DNA from 2 places in the Streptomyces sp. NPDC003284 genome. Region 1 is predicted to be linked to the other one. Evidence: riboswitches for the same ligand, from Rfam matches in the RefSeq annotation. Region 1 holds a riboswitch; the other holds the start of a gene.

The links. Region 1 has a riboswitch for fluoride ahead of ACWDYF_RS01905 (inorganic diphosphatase). Riboswitches for the same ligand answer to the same signal wherever they lie in the genome.
Region 2: it holds a riboswitch for fluoride, as region 1 does, so the genes downstream of both, ACWDYF_RS32540 (NUDIX hydrolase) here and ACWDYF_RS01905 (inorganic diphosphatase) in region 1, are expected to answer to the same signal.

Annotation. Positions count from the first base shown of each region.
Region 1 is NZ_JBSFSI010000001.1:424,364-431,289, reverse strand. It holds gene ACWDYF_RS01920 (adenosine deaminase family protein) at 1-1,029, opposite strand, end outside; partial or broken gene eno (phosphopyruvate hydratase) at 1,202-2,471, opposite strand; gene ACWDYF_RS01910 (2,3-bisphosphoglycerate-dependent phosphoglycerate mutase) at 2,525-3,247, opposite strand; gene ACWDYF_RS01905 (inorganic diphosphatase) at 3,282-3,782, opposite strand; fluoride riboswitch at 3,829-3,894, opposite strand; gene ACWDYF_RS01900 (hypothetical protein) at 4,020-4,349, shown strand; gene ACWDYF_RS01895 (MFS transporter) at 4,372-5,547, opposite strand; gene ACWDYF_RS01890 (hypothetical protein) at 5,544-5,993, opposite strand; gene ettA (energy-dependent translational throttle protein EttA) at 6,016-6,926, opposite strand, start outside.
Region 2 is NZ_JBSFSI010000023.1:100,735-107,660, forward strand. It holds gene ACWDYF_RS32505 (hydrogenase large subunit) at 1-402, shown strand, start outside; gene ACWDYF_RS32510 (NADH-quinone oxidoreductase subunit B family protein) at 399-1,256, shown strand; gene ACWDYF_RS32515 (proton-conducting transporter transmembrane domain-containing protein) at 1,249-3,318, shown strand; gene ACWDYF_RS32520 (universal stress protein) at 3,371-3,832, shown strand; gene ACWDYF_RS32525 (DUF190 domain-containing protein) at 3,891-4,241, shown strand; gene ACWDYF_RS32530 (DUF211 domain-containing protein) at 4,286-4,570, shown strand; gene ACWDYF_RS32535 (hypothetical protein) at 4,582-5,112, shown strand; fluoride riboswitch at 5,194-5,257, shown strand; gene ACWDYF_RS32540 (NUDIX hydrolase) at 5,288-5,803, shown strand; gene ACWDYF_RS32545 (diacylglycerol/lipid kinase family protein) at 5,828-6,799, shown strand; gene ACWDYF_RS32550 (manganese efflux pump MntP) at 6,834-6,926, opposite strand, start outside.

The sequences.
Region 1 (6,926 bases):
GGTGAGATGGGCGTGCGGGTAGACGGTGCGCAGGTACTTGAGCATGCGCATCTGGAGGCTGTAGTCGCGCAGGGCGGTCTCGCCGTCCTCCGGCTGGACCAGGTTGACCGCGACGAAGCGGTGGTCGCGCTCGGACAGGCGCATGCCGAGGGCCATCTGTGTGAAGACGCGCTGCGGTGAACTGCCGCGCGAGACCTGGGAGATCCAGCGCACGGTGACGGTGCAGCCGGGACGGGCGGTCCTGGTCCCGCAGTGCTCGGCGGTGCGGAACTCGGCGTCGCCGTCGTCGGCTTCCGTACGGGCCTGGGCGACCACCTGGTCGAGTCCGCCGCCGGCCGTCAACTTGCGGTGCAGGGCGGCCAGGTCGGGGTCCCAGCCGACCTGGTCGGCGAGCTTCTTCGCGCCGTCGGAGGCGGGCGTGACCAGCGTCTCCAGATAGGACTGGTTCTGGACGGCGAGGTGGTCGGCGACGTCGGCGAGCAGCTTGCCCCGGTGGCGCCAGGTCACCTCGCCGAACTTGCCGAAGGTGTCGAAGAAGTGGTCGTGGCCGTTGCCGCCGGGCGGGAAGTCCTGCATGGACCAGGCGCGCACGATCGCGTCGCGGAACGCCTTGTCGGTGCGGGCGTCGGCGGCGGGCCGGGTACCGGCGCCGCAGGGCGGGGGCACGGCCGTCATCGTCGCGGTCTGGATGCACAGGCCGTCCTCGGCGGCCAGTTCGACGAGGTACTCGGTGGTGACCGCGCCGGAGAGGTGGTTGTGCAGGTCGCCGCCCTTGGGCATGCGCTGGAAGAAGCGGCGCAGGGCCGCGGGGTCGCGCCGGATCGAGCGCAGGTAGGCGTCGGTCGCGGCTTCCGCCCGGGTGGCGGGCGGCCGTGCGGCGGCGGGGCGGCTCGCGGGCCGGGCGGCCGTGGCGGAGGCGGCGGCCGGCGCGGCCGGTACGGCGGCCAGCGTCGAGAGCGCGGTGAACAGGACGACACCTGAGGTGGTCAGAGCCCTGCGTCGGGGCCCGGACCGCGTGGATTCGGTAATCACGCCTGCATCATCACGATGCCGGGCGCCCCGGGTCAGGCGAGCGGGCGGAGATCCACTCGACAGGGTGACACCGGCCCGCGGCCGTACGGGGTGCTCACCCCGGACCGCCGCGCGCGTGCGCCCCGCCGGGCGCCGTCGGTCCGGCGCCGGGCGGGGCGGGTGTGCCGCGTCAGCCGGCCAGTCCGAACTGCAGCTCGGGGTGGGCCTCGGCGATCTCGATCAGCCGGTTGTACTTGGCGACGCGCTCCCCGCGGGCCGGGGCACCGGACTTGAGCTGGCCGCAGCCGGTGCCGACGGCCAGGTCGGCGATGAAGGCGTCCTCGGTCTCGCCCGAGCGGTGGGAGACCATCTGCGTGTACCCGGCCTCCCGGCAGATCCGCATCGCCTCCAGGGTCTCGGTGACGGTGCCGATCTGATTGACCTTGATGAGCGCGGAGTTGGCGACCTTCCGGCCGATCGCCTCGGTGAGGATGGCCGGGTTGGTGACGAAGATGTCGTCGCCCATGATCTGCGTCCCGTGGCCCAGCCGGGCGGTCAGCCGGACCCAGCCGTCCCAGTCGTCCTCGGCCAGGCCGTCCTCGATCGACCAGACCGGGAAGCGGTCGACGATCTCCTCGTAAGCGGTCGATGAGGCGGTCCGTGCTCAGTTGCTCTCCCGCCACCCGGTAGCCGTCGCCGTCGCGGAACTCGCTGGCCGCCGGGTCCAGGGCGATGGCCACCCCGTCCCGGCCGGGGGTGTGGCCCGCGTCGCCGATCGCCTCGACGAGCAGCCGCAGGACGTCCTCGGGCCGGTCGACGGCGGGGGCGAAGCCGCCCTCGTCGCCCAGCCCGGTGGTGTGCCCTTCCGCGGCGAGCCGGGCCTTGAGCCGCCCGTAGATCTCCGCTCCGGCCCGCACCGCCTCGGGCAGGCTCGGCGCGCCGAGCGGGGCGAGCATGAACTCCTGGAAGTCGAGCGCGTTCGCGGCGTGGGCGCCGCCGTTGACGACGTTGAAGTGCGGCACCGGCAGCCGCGGGGTGGTGCCCGCGACCCGGGCGAGGTGCTGCCACAGCTCCCGCCCGGCGAGGGCGGCCTCGGCGCGCCAGGCGGCGAGGGAGACCCCGACGACGGCGTTGGCGCCGAGCCGGGACTTGGTGCCGGTGCCGTCCAGCTCGATCAGTGCCCGGTCGAGGTCGGCGGCCGAGTCGAAGGCGCGGCCGGTCAGGGCGCGGGCGATCTCGCCGTTGACGTGCCCGACCGCGGCCAGGACGCCCTGGCCCCGGTAGCGGGCCTCGTCCCCGTCGCGCAGTTCGACGGCCTCCCGGGTGCCGGTGGAGGCCCCGGAGGGCACACCGGCCCGGGTCCGGGTGCCGTCGTCGGTCGTGAGGGTGACGGCGAGGGTGGGGCGGGCGCGGGAGTCGAGGATCTCGACGGCGTGCAGCTCGGCGGGGCGCAGAGTCATGGGGGTCTTCCTCCGGGGTGCGGGGGTGGTGGATCGAGGGCGGGGCGCCGGGGTCAGTGGCCCTCGGCGGCCACCAGGTCGGCGCGGGCGGCGCTGCCGGGGTCCAGGTAGGTGCCGTGGCGTACGAGGGGACGCAGGTCGCCGTCGAAGTCGTGGCGCAGGGGTGCGCCGGTGGGGATGTCGAGCCGTTCCGCCTCGTCGCCGGTGAGGCGGTCCAGCACGGCCGCCAGCGCGCGCAGGGAGTTGCCGTGCGCGACGACCAGCACGGTGGCTCCGGTGCGCAGTTGGGGTACGAGGACGTCGGTCCAGTAGGGGACGACCCGGGTGATCATGTCGGCCAGGCTCTCCACGGCGGGCACCGCGTCGGGACGCAGGGCCGCGTAGCGCGGGTCGGCGCGCAGCCGGGCCAGCGCGTCGGCGGGCAGCGGGGCGGGGCGGCCGTGCAGCGAGCGGCGCCAGTGCCGGTAGCGGCCGGGGCCCGCCTCCTGCCGGACCTCGTGCTTGAGGCGGCCGGTCAGGGCCCCGTACTGGCGCTCGTTCAGCCGCCAGCTGCGGCGTACGGGGATCCACAGCCGGTCCAGCGTGCCGAGGGCGAGGTCGGCGCTGTGCACGGAGCGGCGCAGCAGGGAGGTGTGGACGACGTCCGGCAGGAGCCCTTCGCGGGCGATCGACCGGGCCGCCCGGACGGTCTCTTCCTCGCCCCGGGGGGTGAGGGGCACGTCGGTCCAGCCGGTGAAGCGGCCCTCCGCGTTGGTGGTGCTCTGGCCGTGCCGCATGAGGACCAGGGTGCCCACCGGGCGGGCGCGCGGCTCAGTCACCGGTCGTTCCCGGGGTGGCCGCGGCCCGCTCCCGGGCGGCACCGATCTCCGCGTACGCCTGCTCGCGGCCCTCCCAGTGGGAGCCCTCGACGGACTTGCCGGGTTCCAGGTCCTTGTAGACCTCGAAGAAGTGGGTGATCTCCAGGCGGTCGAACTCGGGGACGTCGTCGATGTCCCGCAGGGGCGCGTAGCGCGGGTCGTGGGCGGGGACGCAGAGGATCTTCTCGTCCGGGCCGTGCTCGTCCTTCATGACGAACATGCCCACCGCCCGGCATTCGACGGCGCAGCCGGGGAAGGTCGGCTCGCCGGTGAGCACCAGCGCGTCCAGCGGGTCGCCGTCGCGGCCCAGGGTGCCCTCGATGTAGCCGTAGTCGGCCGGGTACTTGGTGGAGGTGAACAGCAGCCGGTCCAGCCGGATGCGGTGCAGTTCGTGGTCCATCTCGTACTTGTTGCGGGACCCCTGCGGGATCTCCACGGTCACATCGAACTCCACGGGAGCCTCCTGGCGACGGGAGCCGTCCTCATGGCACGGCTCAGCTGTTCTGCCAGGGACCGTCAGCGGCATGATGCCGCGGTTCGCGGTGAGCCCCATCACCGACGCGCTGGGCGCATCCACAGTGTGCCCCATGGATCACCTGCACGGGTATCCAGGGTACGCCGGACGGAGCAGCTCCGTGGGCGGAGCCCCGCGACGTACGCTGGAGGTGCGGGAAGACCCGGGGAGGATGCCATGTCCGGCGCCGTCTCCAGCTCCCACGGGAGCGCGCACCTCACTGTCTCGGCGGGACTCTTCGCGCCCGCGTGGCTGCCGCCCGGGGGCCGGGGCAACGGTCTGCGGGCGGTGTCCTGGGCGCCGGTCGCCGACATCCCCGCGCGCCGGGTCGACGAGGTGCTCGACGCGCTGCGCGAGGCGGGGGTGCCCGCGCACGCGGCGCCCGCGCCCCGGCCGGTCCGGGTCGTGACGCCGGGCGAAGGCGCGCCGGGGACCGTGTGGCGGCTGCGGGTGGGCTCGCAGGCCTACGGGAGGGCCGAGGACGTGCTGATGCGGCTGCTGCGGTGAGCCGCCCGGTCCCGCGCGGCGCTCAGGCGATGTGGCGCACCTTGAGCAGCAGCGGGACCGCGGCCAGTTGCAGGGCTACGGAGAAGACCACCAGGCCGGTGACGGAGTGGTCGTAGAGGGCCCCGAGGGCGAGGCTGCCCGCGCACCAGCACAGGCCGAAGCCGGTGTCGAAGAGGCCGAAGGCGGAGGCCCGGCGGCCGGGGGCGGTCATGCCGGTGAGGGCGGCCCGGACCACGGACTCCTGGGCGGCCGTGCCCAGCCCCCACAGCACCACGCCGCACACGGCGGCCACCGGGCCGCCGAGGAAGACCAGCGGCGGGAAGCACGCCGTCAGCAGGGTCGCGCCCACCACCGTCCGCAGCCCCCACCGGTCGAACAGACGGCCGAGCGTGAGCGCGGCGAGGGCCTCGGTGGCCATGGCGACGGCGTACAGGACGGGGATCCAGGGGGCGGCGACGACGTGCGCCCGGCCGAAGTGGTAGGCGATGAGCGGGTAGTCGGCGTAGGCGGCGGCGATCAGGCCCATGGCCGCCAGATAGGTCCGGAAGGCCCGGGGGGTGCCGTGTCTGCCGGGGACGTCCTCGCCGGTGTCCAGGCCGGACGGGTCGGGGTACTGCCGCCACGCGGCGGCCAGGACGAGCAGGGTGAGCGCGGCCGGTACGGCGAGCACGGCGAAGCCCGTGCGGTAGCCGCCGTGCAGCGCGAGCACACCGGCCACGACGAGCGGGCCGGTCATCGCGCCGGCCGCGTCCAGGGCCTCCCGTACGCCGAAGACCCGGCCGCGGCCCAGCTCGGCGGTGGCGTGGGCGAGCATCGCGTCCCGGGCGGGGGTGCGCAGGGCGCGTCCGGCGCGCTCGGCGGCGATCAGCACGGCGGCCACCGGCCACTGCCCGGCCAGGGCGAGCAGCGGCACCGCGACCATCTGCACCAGGTAGCCGGCGGCGGTGATCGGCCAGTACCGGCCGGTGCGGTCGGCGGCCCGGCCGGACACGAACCGCAGTGCGTAGCCGAGGAGTTCGCCGGCGCCCGCGATCACGGAGACGGCGAGGGCACCGGCGCCGAGCGAGCCGAGGAAGGGGCCGGTGATGCCGCGCGCGCCCTCGTGGGCCATGTCGGAGAACAGGCTCACCACGCCGATGAGCAGCACGAAGCGCAGCGCGGTGCCGCCCGCCGGGCCGCGGCGGCCGGCGCCGCTCACCGCTTCGGGTCCGCCGGTGGCTCCGGGGAGCCGTGCGCGAGCCCGCGGCCCGTGCTCCGGCCGGAGCCGTCCGCGCCGCCGTCCGGCGGGAGGCCGCAGGGGACGTCGGTGACGCGGCGGCGGCGCAGGCCCGCGTGGCGGGCCAGGGCGCGGGCGGCGCCGTGCAGGGTGCGATAGGCGCCGATCTCGTGGGCGGTGCCCGCGGGGACGGCGACCCAGCGGGCGCGGCGGCCGTCGCGGTGGTGGCGGGCGCGGCCGAGCGGGCGTCCGCCGACCGCGACGACCTGGATGACGAAGTGGCCGGGGAAGAGCGGGGTGCAGGCCAGGCGGCCGGTGCGGGCGAGCCGGCCGAGGGCCTGCTCCTCGCGCAGGTGCCACTCGGCGTTGACGACGGTGACGCGGGCCGTGCGCAGGGCCGCCACCGCCGCCCGGTCGAGGTCTGTCATGGCGCGGTGCTCCTGTCGGGCGTCAGCCGCGGACCAGCCGCCGGTGGGTGACCGGGTGCGGGCGGGCGGCCTCCTCGCCCAGACGCTGCCGCTTGTTGGCCTCGTAGTCGGCGAAGTTGCCCTCGAACCAGAACCAGTGGGCGCCGCCCTCCCAGGCGAGCACATGGGTGGCGACGCGGTCCAGGAACCACCGGTCGTGCGCGGTGATCACGGCGCAGCCGGGGAAGGCGAGCAGCGCGTGCTCCAGCGAGGCCAGGGTCTCCACGTCGAGGTCGTTGGTCGGCTCGTCCAGCAGCAGCAGGTTGCCGCCCTGCTTGAGGGTGAGCGCCAGGTTGAGCCGGTTGCGCTCGCCGCCGGACATCAGGCCGACGGGCTTCTGCTGGTCGGCGCCCTTGAAGCCGAAGGTGGCGACATAGGCGCGCGAGGGCAGTTCCACACCGCCGACGCGCAGGTGCTCCTGGCCGCCGGAGACCGCCTCCCACACGCCGGCGGCCGGGTCGAGCCCGGCGCGGTCCTGGTCGGCGTAGGAGATGCGGACCGTGTCGCCCAGGCGCAGGGTGCCGCTGTCGGGCCGCTCCTCGCCGACGATCATCCTGAAGAGCGTCGTCTTGCCGACGCCGTTGGGGCCGATCACGCCGACGAGGCCGCCGCGCGGCAGCGAGAAGGACAGGTCCTCCATCAGCAGCCGGTCGCCGTGGCCCTTGGTGAGGTGGTCGGCCTCCAGGACGAGGCTGCCCAGGCGCGGGCCCGGCGGGATCCGGATCTCCTCGAAGTCCGGTTCGCGGCGGCGCGCGGCCTCGCTCGCCAGTTCCTCGTAGCGCTGCACGCGTGCCTTGGAGGCGGCCTGCCGGCCCTTGGCGCCCGCGCGCACCCAGGCCAGTTCCTCGGCGAGCCGCTTCTGCCGCTTGGCGTCCTTGCGGCCCTCCACCTGGA
Region 2 (6,926 bases), on a different contig from region 1:
CCGTACGACGCCTATCCGTCCCTGGGGCTCGGCGCGCCGCCCGACTTCGCCGAGGGCGACGTCATGGCCCGCACCCTGGTCCGCGGGGCGGAGCTCACCCGGTCCTTCGAGCTGCTGCACCAGACCAGCGGCGAGCTGCGCGCCCTCGACGGCGACGCGGCCCTGCGCGTCCCGGTTCCGGACGCGCCGAGCGGGTTCGCGGTGGGCTCGGCCGAGGCGCCGCAGGGCGAGACGCTGTACCTGTTGCGGCTGCGGGAGGGCCGGATCAGCCGCTGTGTGCCGCGGTCGGCCTCCTTCCACAACCTCGTGCTGTTCCACGAGGTGTTCGCCGGGGACGTCCTGACCGACTTCCCGTTCATCGAGGCGAGCTTCGGTCTCTCGATCGCGGGGGTGGCGCTGTGACGCCCTGGTTCGTGCGCGGGCTGCGGGAGGGGATCGTCACCACGCACTACCCCCGCGGGACCGACCCGTACGAGCGGGACTTCCCCGCCGCCGTGACCGTGCGGCCCGCCGCGCCCCGCGTCACCCGTGCCGAGCTGGGCGGGCTCTGCCCGACCGGTGCGCTGGACGCCGCGCCCGACGGCACGCCCCGGCTGGACCGGGGGCGCTGTGTGCTGTGCCGGCGCTGTGTCCGGGTCCGCCCCGACGTGTTCGCGCCGGCGTCCGGCGCCGCGACGGCCGCCGTCGCGCGGGCGGCGCTCGTGGTGCCCGGGGCCGTGGAGGACGAGGCGGCCGTCGCCGCCCTGCGGGCCCGGCTCGCGGCGCGGACCGCGCGCTTCCGCCGCTCCCTGCACATCCGGCACGTGGACGCCGGTTCCGACGGCAGCGACGAATGGGAGATCGCCGCCCTGGTCAATCCGGTCTACGACATCCACCGGCTGGGCATGTTCCTGACGGCCAGTCCGCGCCACGCCGACGTGCTGATCGTGACCGGGGCGGGCGCCCGGGGCATGGCCGCGCCGCTGCGTCGCACCTACGAGGCGACCGCGCGGCCCGTCGTGGTGATCGCCGCCGGCACCGACGCGTGCAGCGGCGGCATGTGGGCCGGGACCTACGCGACGCACTCGGGCATCGGCGGCCTGCTGGACGTCGACATCTGGGTGCCCGGATCGCCGCCGAGCCCGTTCTCGCTGCTCCAGGCGCTGCTGCTGGCCACCGGCCGGCTCGGCCGCGCGGACCGGGAGCCCCCGGACCGGAAGCCCCCGGACGGCGGGACGGCGGACGGCGGGACGGCGGAGGGAGGCCGGGGTGAGTGAGCTGATCGCGGCCGGTCTGCTGCTGTTCGCCGCGGCCGCCCTCGTCGACGTCCTGCCGGGGCGGCGGGCACCGTACGCCGTGCCGTATCTGCTGGGCGCGGCGGGCAGCGGCTGCCTGGCCGCGGTGGGCGCCGTCGCTCTGGGCCGCCCGGGGCACGCCCCGCGCCTGGACCTCGGCGGCACCCTCGGGTTCGGCGCGGCCGCCCTGCGCGTCGACGCCCTTTCGGGCCTGTTCTGGCTGCTGACCTTCGCCGTCGCCGTCGCCGCCGGTCTCACCGCGGCGGGCTGGGCGTCCGCGCGGCGGCCCGGCCGGGGCCCGGCCGCGTACCACGCCCTGGTGCTCGCCTCCGTGGCCGTGGTGGAGAGCGCGGACAACGTCTTCCTGTTCGTCATGGCCTGGGAGGGCATCACCCTCGGCTTCTATCTGCTGACCGCCGCCGGGCACCGCCGTATCGGTCCGGCCGTGGCGACGTTCGGCTTCGGCAAGGTGTCCGGTGCCGCGCTGCTGCTCGGTCTGCTGACGGGCACCACCCGCACCGGGGACTTCTCCCTGGCCGGGCTCGCCGAACTGCCCGCGGGCGCCGCGCGTTCGGCCACCTGGGCGCTGCTCGTGCTCGCCTTCGCCGTGAAGACCGGGCTGGCTCCCGTGCAGGTGTGGCTGCCGCGCGGTTACGCCGCCGCGCCCGCGGGACTGCGTCCGGTGCTGGCCGGTGTCGCCGTCAACGCGGGCTTCTACGGGCTGTGGCGCACCTTCGCGCTGCTGGGTCCGCCGCCCGCCTGGCTCGCCGTCACCCTGCTCCTGCTGGCCGCGCTGACCGCGTTCCTCGGCATCGCCCACGCGGCCGTGCAGGCCCGGCTGGAGCGGGTCATCGCCTGCTCCAGCATCGAGAACGCGGGCCTGATCTGCACCGGGTACGCCGTCGCGCTCGTCGGCGCGCTCACGGGCAGCGAACGGCTCACCGCCGCCGGGCTGATCGCCGCCACGCTCCAGACGATCGCGCACGCGGTCGCCAAGACACTGCTCTTCGCCGGGGCCGCGGCCCTCGAAGCGGACGCCGGGACCGGCGACCTCGAACGGCTGCGCGGCACCGCGCGCCGCCTGCCGTGGGCGGCCGGCGGGCTCGCCGCCGGTGCCGTCACCCTCGCCGGGCTGCCGCCCACCGCGGGCTTCGTCTCGGAGTGGTTCCTGCTGGAGAGCCTGATGCAGCAGTTCCGGTACTCCGCCTTCCCCTATGGGCTCGCCCTCGCGGTGGCGGGCGCCCTGATCGCGCTGACCGCGGGTTTCGCCTCGGTCACCTTCGTCCGGATCGTCGGCATGGTCGTCCTCGGCCCCCGGGACGACCGTCCGGCCCGCCGCGCCCCGTGCCGGGCGGACCTGGGGGCCGCGGGGCGCGCGGGCGTCCTGCTGCTGGCCCTGGGCGGCCTGGCCGCCGCCGCCCTGACCCCGCTTCAGCTGCGGGTGATCGGCGCGGGTCTGGCACCGCTGGTGCCGCAGGAGGTCAGCGCGGGCGCGCTGGTCTCTCCCTGGGTCGTGCAGCCCGTCTTCGCCGGGTTCTCCAGCCTCTCCCCGAGCTGGCTGTGGGTGGTGATGCCGGTGCTGTGCGCGGGCGTCCTGGTGCTGCTGGTGGCGGCCTCGCGCGGCGGGGCCCTGCGGGTGCGGCGGGTCCCGGCGTGGCGTTCGGCGAGCGGCGGTGTGCACGGCGACGACCGGTACACCCCCTTCGGGTACGCCAACCCGACCCGGCGTGTCCTGGGCGCCGTGCTGCGCACCCGGACCCGCGCCACCCCTGCCGGAGAACCACCGGAACCGGGACCGGCGCGACCGGACCCGGGACCGGAGGGTGCCGGGCCGGTGCGCACGGCGGCGACCGGAGGCACCCTCGACTACGCGTCCGACGTGGTGGAGGTCGTCGAGGTGTATCTGTACCAGCCGTTCTACCGTCCGCTGCGCGCGCTGGTGGCCGCGGCCAAACGCCTCCAGTGCGGCCGCCTGGACGCCTATCTGACCTACATGCTGATCGCCCTGGTCGGCGCCCTGGCGCTTGTGGCGGCCCTGTCATGAGCGGCCCGGCGGCGGCCGTGCCCGCGACCCGTCCTCGTGAAGGAGGAGGCCCATGACCGCGTCACCGTTCCACAGGATCCTCGTCGGCTGGGACGCCTCGCCCGCCGCCCGCGCGGCGCTGGCGGCCGCGGTCGCCCTGGCGGGCGACCGGGGCGGCGTCCTGGTGCGCGCCGTGCTCGTACCGTCCGAGCACACCGAGACCGGCGGTGAGCGCACCCGCGACCTCGGCGCCCAGCGCGCCTGGGCGCAGGAGCGCTTCGACCGGGCGTGGCAGGCGCTGCCGCCCTTCGCCGGGCAGCTCCGCCTGGACTGGGGCACCGGCACGGACATCGCCGCCGACCTCGTCGCGAGCGCCGCCGAGCACGGCTGCGACCTGATCGTCCTGGGCCGCCACGGCGCGGACAGCCATCTGCGGGCCCGGCCGCTGGGCGACGTGGTGCGGCGGGTGACCGAGCGGGCCGCCCTGCCCGTGCTCGTGGTCCCCGCCGCGGCGCCCCCCGAGGACACCGGGTGAGAACGCCCCCGCACCAGGAACCCACGAGCAGTACATCAACCGAACGGAGCAACCGCGCATGAGCAGGCACACCCGCCCCGGACTGAAGGTCACCGTCCTCGTGGGCGAGAACGACACCGTGCACCACAAGCCCCTGGCCACCGAGATCGTGCACCGCGCGCACAAGGCGGGCATCGCCGGGGCCAGCGTCTTCCGCGGTGTCGAGGGCTACGGCGCCCACTCCCGCATCCACACCCAGCGCATCCTGTCCCTGAGCGAGGACCTGCCCATGGCGGTCGTCTTCGCCGACTCCCCGGAGAAGGTACGGGCGTTCTTGCCGGAGCTCGACGGGATCGTCTCCGAAGGGGCGGCCATCCTGGAGGAATGCGAACTGGTCCGCTTCGGCCCGGACGACCGTCCCGGCGCGTAGGCACACCGACAGGACACGCAGGCACTTCGACAAGGACACCGCTCATGCCGATCCGCCGACTGGTCCTCGATGTCGACATGGCCATCAGCGAGCCGAGCCTCACCCATCTGGCGCAGAAGATCGAGAACGTGCCGGGCGTCCAGGCCGTCAACATCTCCGTGACCGAGATCGACGTCGAGACCATCGGGACCGACGTCACCATCGAGGGCGACGACCTGGACCTGCCGGCCATCCAGCGGGCCATCGAGCACGCCGGTGCCGTCGTGCACAGCACCGACGAGGTGGTCGCGGGCGCCTACACACTCGACCGGACCCCCCGCAAGAGATGACCGTCTCCGTCATGAGGGCCGCCGAGACCGTCCGGCTCCCCCTCGTCCTCGGGATCACCGACGGCCTGCTCAACGCCCTCACCCTCGCCTCCGCCTCCCTCACCGGGTCCGGCACACCGGTCAGCTGGAGCCTGGCGGTGCGGGTCGGCTGTGCCGCGCTGGTCACCTCCGCCTTCACCGTCATGGTGGCCGACTACGCCGAACGCCGGGCCCATCTCGCGCACATCACCCGGCAGCTCAGCCTCGGCCACGACCGGAAGATGGCCACCACGCACCTGGGGCGGCTCGCCCTGCTGCGGTCCTGGCGGGCCGCGCTCGTCGCCTGTGCGGCCAGCTTCGCGGGGGCCGCGCTGCCGCTCGCGCTGGGCGCGGTCCTGCCCGGCCCGCCGTGGATCGTCGTGGCCCTCGCCGTCCTCGCCCTGTCCGTCCTCGGCGCCGCACTCGCCCGTCTCCTGACCGCCCGCCCCGTCCTGTGGGCGCTGGCCATGGCGGCGGGCGGCGTCGCGACCACCTGGGTCGGCATCCGGCTGCGCATCGCGTGACCGGCCGGGCCGCGCGCGGGGTCCGCCGGGCCGCGCGGAGGACTTGCGGACGGACCGGGGACGTACGCCACAATGGGAGGGCGTCGCCATGGCGATGGGGCTCGCCACAACCGCAGGACCTCCTGCTGATGGCCTCTACCGGTAACACCCGCACATCATCTGCGAGGAGATCGGCATGAGGATGCCCGACGATGTCCTGCTGCGCTGCTCCGCCGTCGTCTTCCGGGGCGAGTCGGTGCTGCTCGTCCACCGCACCGCGCGGGGCGCGGACGACTGGGTGCTGCCCGGCGGCACCCCCCGCGCGGGCGAGAGCATGGTGGCCTGCGCCCGCCGCGAGACCCGCGAGGAGACCGGCCTCGCGGTGGAACCGGCCCGGGTCGCGTTCGTCCTGGAGGCCGTCGATCCGGACAGCGGGCGGCGGACCGTGGACCTGGTGTTCACCGCGGGCCGCGCGCCCGGCCAGACGCCCGCCTCCCGGGAGGAGGGCATGACGGCCGAGTTCGTGGCGTTCCCCCGGCTGCGCGAGCTCGACATGAAACCGCCGCTGGCGGGCCATCTGCCGGGCCTCTTCCACCGGGGCGGGCGCCGGTACGCGCCCTACCTGGGCAACCTGTGGCGCCCGCAGAACGGCACCCGGGTCACCCGCGCCCTGTCGGCGCTGCCCCTGCTCCCCCCGTTCCGTTCCCGGTGACGCCCGGACGGGGCTGAGCGCGCCATGGCCGCGGAGCGTCGGGGCCGTCCGGCGCCGATGGGGCGCGCGGACCCGTCCCGCGTACGGCCGCTGCCCGGCGGGGCCGGACTGCGGGTGGTGGCCAACCCGGCCGCGACCGGCGCGGAGCGCGCCCTCGCCGAGTTGCGGAGCCTGCTGCCCCGGGCCCGCCCGGTCACCGTCCGCTCCCCCGACGGCCTGCCCGCCGCCCTGGAGGCGGCCGCCCGCTCGGCGGCCGAGGCGGGCGGGGCGCTGGGGGTGGTCGGCGGTGACGGCTCGGTCAACGCGGCGGCCCGCGCCGCGCTGCGCCACGGCCTCCCGCTCGCCGTCTTCCCCGGCGGCGCGCTCGACCACTTCGCCGGTACGGCCGGTCTGCGTTCCGTCTCCGTGGCGGCCGCCGCCGTGCAGGAGGGCCGGGGAGCGGCCGTCGACGTGGCCCTGATCGGCACGCCGGGCGCCCACCGGCCGCCCCGGGTGTTCCTGAACACCTTCGCCCTGGGTGCCTACGCCGATCTGGTCCGCTTGCGGGAACTGGTCCGCCGCCGCTGCGGACGGCGGGCCGCCACGGCGCTGGCGCTGCCCCTGGCCAGCGGCACCGCCCGGCCCTTCACGCTGCGCCTGGACGGCACACCACGCCGCCTCTGGCTCCTCTTCGCGGGAAACGGCGTGTACCGGCAGCACTCCCTGCACGCCCTGCCGACGCGCGAGCGGCTGTCGGACGGCCTGCTCGACGTGCGGCTGCTCGACGCGGACGCCGGGCAGCGGCACGGGCGGCTGGCCGCCCTCCTGGCCGAGGCGGTCGACGCACCGCACGCGCTCGTCCTTCCCGAACAGCACGTCGTGCCCCGGCTGCGGCTGACCGGCCTGCGCGGTCTGACCTACGCCTACGACGGCGAGACGGCCACCGCCCCCGACGCGCTGACCCTGACGGCTGCGCCCGCCGCCCTGCTGCTGTACCGCCCGGTGCCCGCGGAGTGACCGTGGGGCCGGGCGGCGCGGGCCCGGAACCGGGCTATGTCCCGGTCGCCTCGTGCACACCGACACCGATCAGCACGGCGGCGGCGACGGCGGGCGACCAGGCGCCGACGACCCTGGCGGCCACCCC